One region of the Bradyrhizobium daqingense genome, then DNA from elsewhere that is predicted to be linked to it. Evidence: riboswitches for the same ligand, from Rfam matches in the RefSeq annotation. Region 1 holds a riboswitch; each other region holds the start of a gene.

Region 1 (4,041 bases):
CGTCCCGGCGCGCGGCTTGTCCGTGACGATGCCCGCCATCTCCCCTTGCGCCAGCGTGCCGGCGTCGACTACCTCCAGGCTGGAGCCGAGCTCGCGCGCCAGCACCGAAATCGCGGCGCCCCCGGAGGCGAAATTCGCCATCATCGCGATGGTCACTTCCTGCGGATAGGCCGAGACGCCCTGCGCGACGATGCCGTGATCGCCGGCGAAGACGATGATCGGCACGCACGCGGCGCGCGGTTGCTCCGTTGCCTGCAGGCCCGCAAGCTCGATGGCGAGCTGCTCCAGCCGTCCGAGCGCGCCGGTCGGCTTCGTCAGTTGCGCCTGCCGCACGACTGCCGCCTCGCGAGGAGCCGCGGAGATTTCGGGGCACTGCCGGTAGACCCATTCGGGGAGCATGCTGCCTCGCTTACGTCAGGCGCTTGAGAACGTAGCTGTCCATGATCCAGCCATGCCGCTCGCGCGCTTCCTGCCGCATCGCGACGATACGCGGACCGGCGTCGGCCAGCGCGCCGGACAAGATGATCTGATCCTGCATGCCGAGATAGGCGCCCCACCAGATGTGAAGACCGGCCGGATCGAGCGACTGAAACGCCGTGCCGCCATCGAGCATCACCACCACGGTATCGACGCCTTGCGGCCAACCGCCTTCGCGTAGGCGGCGCCCGGTCGTCACCAGGAACGGCTCGCCGATGTCGTTGAGCGGCAGCGCATGCGCCGCGCACAATGCCTGGATCGAGGTGATGCCGGGCACGACCTCGATATCGGGCAATGGGTCGAGCCGGCGCGCAATCCGCAGCGAGGAATCATAGAGAGAAGGATCGCCCCAGATCAGCAACGCGACCTTGCCATCGCCTTCGAGATGATCCGCGATCGTCTGCGACCAGGTCGCGGCGACCGCATCGTGCCAATCGTCCACGCCTTTGCGATAATCCACCTCGCTTGCGTCGCGCACGGGAAGATCGAACTCGGCAATCCGCGTGCGCGCGCTGGTGAGCACGTCCGCGCAGATCGTCCGCCGCAGATCCGCAAGATCGGATTTCGCCGTCCCCTTGCGCGGGATCAGGACGAGATCGGCCGCGTTGATGGCAGCGATTGCGGCGCGCGTGAGCTGCGCGGGATCGCCGCAACCGATGCCTATCAGGGAGAGCGCGAGCATGACGAGCGCAAAGGGCGGCCGCACCGGCCACCCTCCGCTGATCTCTTACGCCGCGTTGTGCAGGCGCGGCGTGACGAGGCCGGGCGCAGTGACGCCACGCACGGACTTCGCCAGGGCCAGCACAGCAAGATCGGCCAGCGGCTCGATCACGATGACCAGCGCATAGGAGGCCGCGAAGGTCGCGATGCTGGCGAGGTTGGTCATGGCGAAGCCTGAGCCGTAGAGCGCCCAGAACGCCACCCAGGCGACAACACCCGCTTGATAGGTGGTCGAAAGCGCCAGCGCCTGACCGTATTTCAAATCGACATAGGCGGTGTTGCGCGGAATGATGCGCGAGGCGATGGCCTGGATCGCGAACAGCGGCACCAGCAGCGTGGTGACGTTCATGCCGTATTGCGGCAGGTCCACCGGCTCGAACAGCAGGCCCTGAAGCAGCAGTCCGAAGGCGAGACCGAAGGCGGCAGGCGCCGCGCCGAACAGAAGAAACAAGGTCGAGCCGAGGATGAAGTGCACTTCCGATACCCCGACCGGGAAGTGCGGCAGGATCTCGAAGAAGACGAACACGAGGGCCGTGGTGGCCAGCGTGCGCGCGGCGAACGAGCCAATGCCCTGCTCGCGCACGGTTTCGACCGCAAGCTTCAAGGCGACGCCGCCTGCGGCGATGCCGGTTGCGTAACTCAGCACGAGCTTGGCGCCCGTCACCAATCCTGGTTCGATATGCATGGCTCAGATCCTTCCTGCCGTCACACCCGACGGCCTTGGCCTCAAAACATGCACGGCCGGTCTCCCGGCTCGCGGTTCACTGGGGTTCTCCGGCCTTCCCGTGCCTTGCGGCCCAGGGGCTGATCGGAGCCCCTCACCGCTTACAGTCGCGGGGGCGGCTGGGGTTTTGGACGCCGCAACTGGGTCCGCCCATCCCCATTCCCGATTATGCTCCGGCGCTTTGCGCCGCGTCGAGCACCATGCCCCTCCTCTGTGCCCCTTTCGCAGAGCCTGCGTCAAGGCCTGAAGGGTTGCCATCATGACCGATCATCCCCCGCGAGCGCCCCGAACAGGATGACGGCAGCCGTGGAAGCGGCGCCGCCGCGCGCAAGCTGCTCGGCCAGCTCGGCAATGGTGGTGCGCACCAGCCGCTCGTCGGAACGGCCAAGCGATTCCGCGAACAGCGCCGGCGTATCCGCAGCGAGGCCGTGTTCGATCAATCTTGCGGCAAGCGCCGGAAAGGTGCGCCGGCCCATATAGACCACGGTGGTCGCCTCCGGATCCGCCAATGCCGCCCAATTCAGGTTCGGCGGCAGCTCGCCGGTGACGTCCGCTCCAGTCAAGAACTGGACCCGCCGCGAGGTGTGGCGCCGGGTGAGGGGGATGCCGGCTTGCGCGGCAGCGACGCAAGCGGATGTGACGCCGGGAATGATCTCGTAGCCGATGCCGGCCTCGCGCAACGTCTCCAGCTCCTCCTCGAGCCGGCCGAAAATGCCGGCATCGCCGGACTTCAGCCGCACCACGCGCGCGCCTGTTACGGCATAGTCGACCAAAAGGCGGTTGACGTGGTGCTGCTTGGTCGAGGGCCGTCCGGCCCGCTTCCCCACCGCGACGAGATTGGCGCCCGGCCGGGCGAGATCGAGGATCGCGCCGGAGGCGAGATCGTCATAGAGCACGACATCGGCCTCGCGCAGCCGCGCCGCGCCCTTCACCGTGAGCAGTTCGGGATCGCCGGGGCCGGCGGAGACGAAGGAGACAAACCCGCTCACCGGTCCTCCGAGATCAGATGGAAGAACGTGCCGGTGGCGTGGCCTCGCCGCGAGCCGGTCTCGGCGATGACAGCGCCCGTTGCATCGTGGACGACTGCCAGTGGCGTGTCGGGCTGTGCCAGGATGGTCGAATAGTGGAACTCATGCCCGCGCAAACGCGCGCCGGCCTGATGTCCCGGCATCGGCGCAGCCAGTTCGGCAAGACGATAGCCCAGATGCATGCGGCGCTTGGCAAAGCTGGTCTCCAGACCGAGGAGCCCCGCCATCTCATGGCTGATACCGTCGGCATCGGTCAATGCAGCCCCCAGCACCATATAGCCTCCGCATTCGCCATGCACCGGCCGCGTCTCGGCGAAGGAGCGCAGGCTGCTGCGAAAGCGTGCATTGGCTGCGATCCTGCCGGCATGAAGCTCGGGATAGCCGCCGGGCAGCCAGCAGACGTCGGCGCTCGCGTCGGGCGCTTCATCGGCTAGCGGCGAGAACGGCACGATCTCGGCGCCGGCCGCGCGCCAGGCTTCCAGCATGTGCGGATAGACGAAGGAGAATGCCGCATCGCGGGCGAGCGCAATGCGCTGACCCGGCGGCGTCACGTTCAGGCCGTTCGCAGCAGGTTGCGGTGACCAACCCGCTGCGGCTCGCAGCACCGCATCGAGATCGACATGCTCGGCGACGAAGCGTGCGGCCTCGTCGATCAGCTTGCCGATTTCGGCCTGCTCCTCGGCCTGCACGAGGCCGAGATGCCGCTTCGGCAGGCTGATCTCGGCATGGCGCGGCAGTGCGCCGAACACGGCGATGCCTGAATCGTTCAGCGCCCGCCGCACGAGATCCTCGTGACGCGGACTGGCGACGCGGTTGAGCACGACGCCGGCAAGGCGCACGCCCTTGCGGTAGTCGCGAAGGCCGGCAGCGATCGCCGCCGCAGTCTGCGCCTGACCGGAAGGATCAATCACCAATACAACGGGCCAGCCCAGCATCTCAGCAATGTCTGCGGTGGCTCCCGTGCCGGAGACGCCGCGTGCGGCGACACCGTCGAACAGGCCCATCGAGCCCTCGGCGAGCACGACATCGGCGTCAGCACCACGGCTGACGAGATGCGCGATGGTGCCGCGATCCATCGCCCAGCTGTCGACA
Region 2 (4,041 bases), 2.5 Mb from region 1:
CTCGGTCTTAGGCATACCGAGCGTCTTGAGTAGCAGGGCATAGGCGTCGATATGAACCGTCTCCATGTTAGTGAAAGCGGCCATCATCATCTGGACGGTGAGTGGCTGGAAGATCGGAATGTACCGCTTGAAATAGTTGTCGCCGACCTCGATGTCCGACTGAGTGAAGAAACGGAAGATCTGGGTGAGCAGCGCGCGCTCGCTGTCGGTGACGCGGCCCGAAGCCCAGTCGTTGAGGTCGGCGCCGAGCGGCACCTCCTCGCCCATCCAGTGGGTCTGCTGCTGGCGCTTCCAGAACTCGTAAGCCCAGGCATAGCGATCGACGTCGTAGCTGCCGGTCGAGTCAAGGAGGCCGACGCGTCCCTTGCCGATCAACGTGCGCGGATCGGCGCGCGATAGATCGATCACTGACATGCGAGGCACTCCTCATAGTCGGTGCGCTGCCGCGCCGGCTGCTGCGTCGGCGTTGCATCCCCGGCAATCTTGCCGGCGAACGCCGCGCGCGAGATCGACTTTGATCGACAGTAGTAGAGGCTCTTCACCCCACGCTTCCACGCCGTCCAGTGCAGCATGTGGAGGTCCCACTTATCGACGTCGGCCGGCAGATAGAGGTTGATCGACTGGCTCTGGCAAATCAACGCGGCGCGGTCGGCGGCAAGCTCGACGATCCAGCGCTGGTCGATCTCGAAGGCGGTGCGAAAGATCGCTTTCTCGTGCTCCGACAGGACGTCGAGATGGGCGACCGATCCGTCGTGCGCGATGATCGACTCCCAGGTCGCCGAGGTGTCGGCGCCTTTCGCGGCCAGCACCTTAGCGAGGTGCGGATTGCGCACCGAGATGGCGCCGGATAGCGTCTTGTGGGTGTAGATGTTGGCCGGGATCGGCTCAGTGCAGGCGCTGGTGCCCCCGCAGATGATGCTGATCGAGGCGGTCGGCGCGATTGCGATCTTGTGGCTGAAGCGCGCCATCACGCCGCGTTCCAGGGCATCCGGGCACGGGCCACGCTCGCGAGCGAGCGCCACGGATGCGGCGTCGGCTTCGCGACGGAGTTTTCGGAACATGTTCAGATTGAATGACTTGGCCAAGGTACCCTCCATTGGAATGCCCTTGGCCTGGAGAAACGAGTGGAAGCCCATGACGCCGAGGCCAACGGAGCGCTCGCGCAGGGCGGCGTAGCGGGCACGCTTCATTCCGTCCGGCGCCACCGTGATGAAGTGCGTGAGCACGTTGTCTAGGAAGCGCATGACGTCCTCTATGAAGCCGGGCTCCTCATTCCACTGGTCCCAGGTCTCGAGGTTGAGCGACGACAGGCAGCAAACCGCGGTGCGCTCCTCGCCGCGATGATCGATGCCGGTCGACAGGGTAATCTCGCTGCACAGGTTGGAGGTCGAGACCTCGAGGCCGAGCTCGCGCTGGTGCTTGGGGAGCGCACGGTTCACGGTGTCGATGAACAAGAGATAAGGCTCGCCGGTCTGCAGCCGGTTCTCAAGGATGCGTTGCCACAGCTGGCGGGCGTCGATCTCGCGGACGACCTCGTTAGTCTTCGGGCTGCGCAGAGCGAATGCGGTGCCGGCGCCCACGGCACACATGAACTCGTCGGTGACGTTGATGCCGTGATGTAGGTTGAGGCTCTTGCGGTTGAAGTCACCAGACGCCTTGCGGATCTCGAGGAACTCCTCGATCTCGGGATGGTGGATATCGAGATAGACCGCCGCCGAGCCGCGCCGCAACGAGCCCTGGCTGATCGCCAGCGTGAGGCCGTCCGTGACGTGGATGAACGGGATGATGCCCGAGGTGACGCCGCCCCTCGCCTTCTCGCCGATTGAGCGAACATTACCCCAGTAGGTGCCGATGCCGCCGCCATTGGAAGCAAGCCAGACGTTCTCGTTCCAGGTGCCGACGATGCCTTCGAGCGAGTCCGACACTGAGTTAAGGAAGCACGAGATCGGAAGGCCGCGCGTCGTGCCGCCGTTGGAGAGCACCGGTGTGGCCGGCATGAACCACAGCCGAGACATCGCATCATATAGACGTTGGGCATGCGCAACATTGTCCGCGAAGGCGCAAGACACTCGGGCGAACATGTCCTGGAGGCCTTCGCCGGCGAGCAGATAGCGGTCGGTCAGCGTCAGCCTACCAAACGAGGTCAGCAGGTCGTCGCGCGACCGATCGAGCGAAAGGTCAGACGGAGTTGGCGATCGCGCGGGGGGCCTCGGCAGGGGAGCCGGCAATGCTGGGGGCTGCACAAGACACAGTTCAGGTGTGGTAGGCTTTGCCTGCGCTGAGGGCTGCCGCACACTCGGCAGCTCAATGAGATGACCATACTGATCGAAATCGTAAGACGCCGACATCGGCAACCCCGTGATATTTGGGGGCTGGGACCGTGCGGACGACTTGCGAGGGGACCGGGCAAATGTCCCCGGCTGCAAGCGACCCACCGGGCACCCCGCCCGAGGACATGGGTTCTGTCGCGGTAGGTTTCCTGGCTCGCGGGTCGCTGCGGCTGTCGGCCTTCCCAGCGCTGTCGCGCTAATGCCTCGGAATAGCCGCTGCCGACACAATGGGTTCCCCCCTAACACCGTGCCACCATATATGCGAATTTAAAACCACTACGACACCACATATAGAAGCCTTTGCCCAGACTCGTCAAGACGGCACAGTCAAGTTAACCAGTTGGAGCAGCCCCGAGGTCGAGGTTCGAAATTCGCCGAGCGCCTGTCCTGAGAGCCTCACTCAAAAAACATAGATGTCTCAAGGCCTGGCCAATCGGCGAGTTAGGAGCCTCAGATGGGCGACGAGCGGCCAGGCGAGCTCGGTAGCGGCGGAACCTTCGAAGTCTTTGCAGAGATGCCCACATCTGCCGAGCCACGCAAAGGTGCGCTCGACGACCCAGCGCCTGCGATCGGCCAAGATGTGCTCAAACCTTTGGAAGTGGCGTCGCAAATTCTCCAACAGGGGAACAGCAACCCTGGACATCCTGAATGTTGGCATCGATCGGTTCGCGGTCCGCGAATTGAGTTGGGCCGGATCGGGTTTCGGTAGCCATACGCGTCTCGCCATTCATCGCTTTCTGTGGCCTTAGGGTCTGTACCTAAATAGCGCCACGTGATTCTCTTGCCTACGTGTTGATTCGGGGGCGAGAGAATGCGCGCTGGTTTGTTTTGGCTGAACGACAGGCAATGGGCGCGTATCGAACCGCATCTGCCGAGGGGACTGACGGGGCCGGATCGGGACGACGACCGACGCATCGTCAGCGGCATCATTCACATGCTGCAATCGGGTGCACGATGGCGTGATTGTCCACGTGAATACGGCCCTTACACGACGATCTACAATCGCTTCAATCGCTGGGCCAAGCGAGGACGATGGTGCGCAATCTTCGAAGCGCTGGCCAAGCCTGGCGAAGACGGCGTCGTACTGTCGCTCGACTCGACCTCGATTAAAGCTCACCGGTGTGCCTCCGGCGGAAAAGGGGGGAGCACAATCAAGCAATCGGCCGCTCGCGCGGAGGCCGCACGACAAAAATCCATGCGCTGAGCGATCCGCTCTGCCGGCCGGTCGTCCTGCATCTGACTCCAGGCCAGGATGCCGATATCGCTGCGGCTCCCGATGTCCTGGCGCTCGCGCCACCCATGAGCGTGCTCCTCGCCGACAAAGGGTATGATGGCGACAAGCTTCGCGGCGAAATCATTCGTCGTGGCGCCAAGCCCGTAATCCCCAATAAATCTAACCGTGTCGTCATCCATCGCTTCAACAAACGCGCCTACAAAGGACGAAATGTCATCGAACGCTGCTTTTGCAGGCTCAAGGACTTCCGGCGCATCGCCACGCGATATGACAAGCTCGCCCGTAATTTTTTGGCCGCTGTTCATCTCGCCGCTCTCGTCGCATATTGGCTCAATTGAGTCTGGACCCTAGATCAAAAATTGTCTGGAGCCCGACCGCAAATCGATGCAGCCGCCCGTGGCAATATCCCAGCTTAGTGGATTTGACCCCGCCAGCTCTCACATCAGACGTGCCAACTTTGCCGAAGAGACGATTGGT
Region 3 (4,041 bases), 3.9 Mb from region 1:
CGGCCACCTTCGACCGGTAGTCGCTCATCTCCCTCGATTGCGGGAATCCGTCCAGCAGCTGGCGCGCGCGGGCGCGACGTGCCACCGCCAGGACTTCACGATTGTTCTTCATGTAGTCTTCATACGCGCCCTCGGCCCTGTCTTTCGCGCTGTGTGCCCGGGTCGACGCATCCTGTGTCTCGGTCTTGAGCCGGTTTGCCGTCTTGACCTCCGCGGCTAGGCGCTCCAGATCGGCAACGAGCTTGGGATCGCGATTCCGCTTGGCGTCTTCGATATTTTTGCCGATTTCCGCCAGCTTGCGATCGAAAGCAGCCAATTCCTCGCCGCATCCAAAGCAGGTCAGGCCAGAGTCGCGGATGGCCTGGAATTGCGCGAACATGGCTTCGAACAGCCGTGCCTCATCCTCCGCGCGCCGGACATCTCCCGCCGATCCAGCAAGTTGCTGGAGCAATTGCTGCCGTTCGGCCTGAAGCTGTTGGCGCATCTGCTCCTTCCGACCGTCGACTTGCGCGATTTCGAGCAATCTCTCGTCGAGATTCCCGACGAAGAAGCCTTCGACTTCGTGGTTGGTCTCGTTCACCCTGACCCTAGCCGTAAGCAGGCTGCGCGCAAGCTTCTCCCCGCGGAGTACCATGACCTCTCGAATTCCGCGCTGTTCGACGCCATCGTCGCAATGGCGTTCTGCCTTGCAGATCGCGACGCGCGGTTCAGGGTCAGCGTGAAGTACCTCGCAGGGCTAACACCGGACATGCTCAGCACGACAGGCAGGGCGATCATAGGCGGACAAGCCGGCTTCGATACACTGTGCGAACGGTTGAGACATGTAAACGGCACCCGAGCCGGCCATCACGGCCGCATCAAAGAGCTGGGACATTTGGCTGGGCTTTCGACGTCGGAGTCGCCCCTCGATCCTCAGATCAGGTCGATCTTGCTAGAGAAGATCGAAACGAACATCGCAAATGCCGTCGAGGCGGAGTCTCTTGAAACTCGCTGCCCGTGTGGTCGAGACCACGAGCCGCATTCGCCTTGCGTTCGCCGCGGCATGTCCCGAAGCCGACCTGATCCGCGGCTTGCCCGGCGCGCTGCTGCCGCTCAGTCCTTGACCGGCGGGGCGTCCGCCCCCCGTTCGCCCAACTTATCCCTCAAGCGCGTTGCAAAGTACGGGTCGTCAGGCGGTGAAAAGCCGAAGGCAATCCTGTGCGCCTCGTCAGAGCAGATGTGCGGCCACATCAATCGGACTAGAAAAACGCACTCTCACGAATAGGACGGGCTAAACTGTCACATGTTGTGTCACTCAGCACTCGATTCACGCCCCTTGCTTGACTCGGTTATGAGGGGCCTTCAGTCTGGTTATCGGTAGCGCCGAAAGGCGTATCAAGGGAATACGGTGCGTCCTCACGGACAAGGCCGAAGCTGCCCCCGCAACTGTAAGCGGCGAGCCGACGACAGTTGGGCCATTGGGTTCGTTCGTTCGAACCTGGGAAGGTGGTCGGAGGCGTCAACCCGCGAGCCAGGAAACCTTGCTGCCGGTCGTGGTCATGGACTGACGCAGGGGCGGGGTGCTCCAAGACGTTGCAAAGCCGATCGAGATCTGCCGCATTCGGGGCGAACGGCTGCCGCTCACGGCGAATGTGCGTGACGGCTTTTTGTTTCGCCCGTGGTCATCACCGTTTTCATTTCAAACGTAGTAGCCGTGCCGGCGCGAGTTTCGGCGTCAACTTCAATCCTGCTCAAACAGCGCTGGCTGTCCGGGTCAGCATTGACGCTAGGAATCGTGCTGGCCTCGATCGCCGCAGCGGGATCGGCGTCCGCACAGCCTCCGCAACTGCTCAATCCGTGATTGTCTCCTCGGCCAATCCGTGGGGCAACACCGTCACCGCGGCAGCAGCAGCGGCGCGAGCGCGTACGCCTCTGGTACGTGGCCGCGACCCGGGCGCGCGACCTGCTGATCCTGCCTAGGCACTCCGCCGACCTGTCGGACAAGTGCTGGGCAAAGCTCGTCGATTTGGGCCTGGCTGGTCTCCCGGCGATCAACCCGAACGACGTCGGCACCGCGAAGGAAAGGAACGTCACGCCGCTAGAGAACGGGCAGACCCGCGAGACCTTCGCCGCCGAGGCGACCGCTATCTTCGATGTGCGCAAGACCGTGATCTGGCGTCGCCCGAGCCGGAGCGAACTTGATCAGGTGGACGAGCCAGAAGCGAAGATCGAAAGCGGGGAAATTCCGGAAACCGGCGCTGCGGAGCCTGCTGCCGTTCTCAGAAGTTCGACGCGTGGCACCATCCTTCACAAGCTAATCGAGGAGGTGCTGACCGGAGAAGCCTGCGACGCCAGGGCGGACTTGAAACGCGGGCTGCGGAACTGATCCGGCAGATGGGGCACGAACCGGCGGAGGATCCGAAGATGGGCATCAGCGCCGTCGAACTGACCGCCACGGTGCTGCGGACGCTCGCTCTTCCGGACGTCGTGACGCCGCGACCGCGTCTCGCCCCCGAGCTCCCGTTGTTCGGAAGCCAGACTCACGAAGGCGGCAAGGTCCTGCTCTCCGGACAGGTTGACGCGATCGCGTTCGACGAGGCCGGCGCCATCGACGCGGTCGTCGATTGGAAGAGCGACGTGGCTCCGGATGCGCCGAGCATCGGCCACTACAGACAGCAGATCGCCGACTATCGGAAGCAGACGAACCTAAGCGGGACAGGTCGTCGATGTGACTTGAGCCCCCGCGGCTGCTGCTCAGGATCCAAGCGCCGTCTCTGCCGGCCTGGTCTACCTTGCCGAGCTGCGGTTGCTCACGCTTGGCTGAGATCGAATCTGAAAGTTCTCCGCAGTTTCACGGATTTCGAAATTGATCGGTCCAGGTCGCCCGTCCGGAGTTCGGGCCCACAGGTATGCGGAGCCTTCATCCAGCACGATCGACTCGACCGAGAAGCCTGCACGCTTAACCAATCCGGCGAGATCGTCCGGCGGGATGAGGCCGTAGAAGGAATGGCCCCTAAGCGAGTCCATGAGGAAGCCGTTGCCGTATGGTTGACAATTCGGGAGATTCTGCATCCTTGTAAAATCAGAATTGCGATAGAGCGTCACAAACAAGCAAGTGCCGTTTGGCTTTAGCTTAGCTCTCATCAGTTGAACGATGCCAAGTCTCACGCTTGCCGATGGGATCACAGAAAGAACGTTTATGCAGAAGCCGCGGTCGTATCTCCGGTCATGGGAGGCAAACTGACCCACGGTGAGGGCGTGGACGTGATTTGATTTGCCGACGTAATCGCGGATGGTGGTCGAACGACCGCGGATCATTTGACCCCTTGAAAGCTGCACTTCCGAATCCACCAACGCAAGTTCGCCGGTGGTTTTGGCTATTGCCCGTTCGTAACGCAGTTTGCCGCAGCCAAAGTCGAAGCTGGAATGAATTGGCTCGAGACGCGAGATCAGCTTCTTAAGATAGGCCCAACTCTGTGTTTCCGGCTTGGCTGCGTTTTCGCTCCGGACGATGATATCCTTCCCGATCTTGTACCACATCAGATGGCCGCCTCTGTGAATGCTTGGCGGTTGCCTGCACTTGCCTCGGCATTCCCGGCTATCTGTTGGATCTGGGGATCCGCCCTTCGTTCCAGCAATCCATACCGAAGATGCATAAATAGAAGCGCGGCCATCGAGGCGGTCCAAAAAATGATCAGAAACCAAGCTGCCCTGGCGAAGGCGGATAAGACCGCGAAGCCTGTGAGTATGAAGAGCCACTCCAAGGCAACCCAATATGTGCCAAGCCTCCAATGCGCTTTCGATGTCGTGCTTGTCGACGAGCGGATGTTCGCTTCGGCTGGACGCGTATTTGTAGAACGTCGCTCTCACGAGGGGATGGCGGTCGCGTTTGAGATTTGCCACCTGACGGGCCGACATCTGCGCACCCGACATGACAGCCAGAGGGAGAAGGATGTTAGCGCGGTCGAACCTCGCCCTGATCTTAAATATGTCCGAAATCCGATCATGGAATCGGGTGACCCTGCTGAAGATGAGCACCAGCAAAGCAAGCGCGAAGCCGCC

Evidence for each region. Region 1 has a riboswitch for cobalamin ahead of LPJ38_RS19185 (energy-coupling factor ABC transporter permease). Riboswitches for the same ligand answer to the same signal wherever they lie in the genome.
Region 2: another riboswitch for cobalamin. It lies ahead of LPJ38_RS07180 (ribonucleoside-diphosphate reductase subunit alpha); the one in region 1 lies ahead of LPJ38_RS19185 (energy-coupling factor ABC transporter permease).
Region 3: another riboswitch for cobalamin. It lies ahead of LPJ38_RS37545 (hypothetical protein); the one in region 1 lies ahead of LPJ38_RS19185 (energy-coupling factor ABC transporter permease).

The regions. Positions count from the first base shown of each region.
Region 1 is NZ_CP088014.1:4,051,391-4,055,431, reverse strand. Features, by position in the region: gene cobT (nicotinate-nucleotide--dimethylbenzimidazole phosphoribosyltransferase) at 1-399, opposite strand, end outside; gene cobF (precorrin-6A synthase (deacetylating)) at 410-1,159, opposite strand; gene LPJ38_RS19185 (energy-coupling factor ABC transporter permease) at 1,205-1,882, opposite strand; cobalamin riboswitch at 1,920-2,139, opposite strand; gene cobA (uroporphyrinogen-III C-methyltransferase) at 2,179-2,910, opposite strand; gene LPJ38_RS19175 (cobyrinic acid a,c-diamide synthase CobB) at 2,907-4,041, opposite strand, start outside.
Region 2 is NZ_CP088014.1:1,543,999-1,548,039, reverse strand. Features, by position in the region: gene LPJ38_RS07185 (ribonucleotide-diphosphate reductase subunit beta) at 1-414, opposite strand, end outside; gene LPJ38_RS07180 (ribonucleoside-diphosphate reductase subunit alpha) at 405-2,348, opposite strand; cobalamin riboswitch at 2,453-2,623, opposite strand; partial or broken gene LPJ38_RS07175 (transposase) at 2,749-2,895, opposite strand; one part of gene LPJ38_RS07170 (IS5 family transposase) at 3,142-3,481, shown strand; one part of gene LPJ38_RS07170 (IS5 family transposase) at 3,481-3,902, shown strand.
Region 3 is NZ_CP088014.1:7,926,226-7,930,266, forward strand. Features, by position in the region: gene LPJ38_RS37535 (hypothetical protein) at 1-580, opposite strand, end outside; gene LPJ38_RS37540 (transposase) at 981-1,103, shown strand; cobalamin riboswitch at 1,341-1,542, shown strand; gene LPJ38_RS37545 (hypothetical protein) at 1,919-2,365, shown strand; gene LPJ38_RS37550 (class I SAM-dependent methyltransferase) at 2,767-4,041, opposite strand, start outside.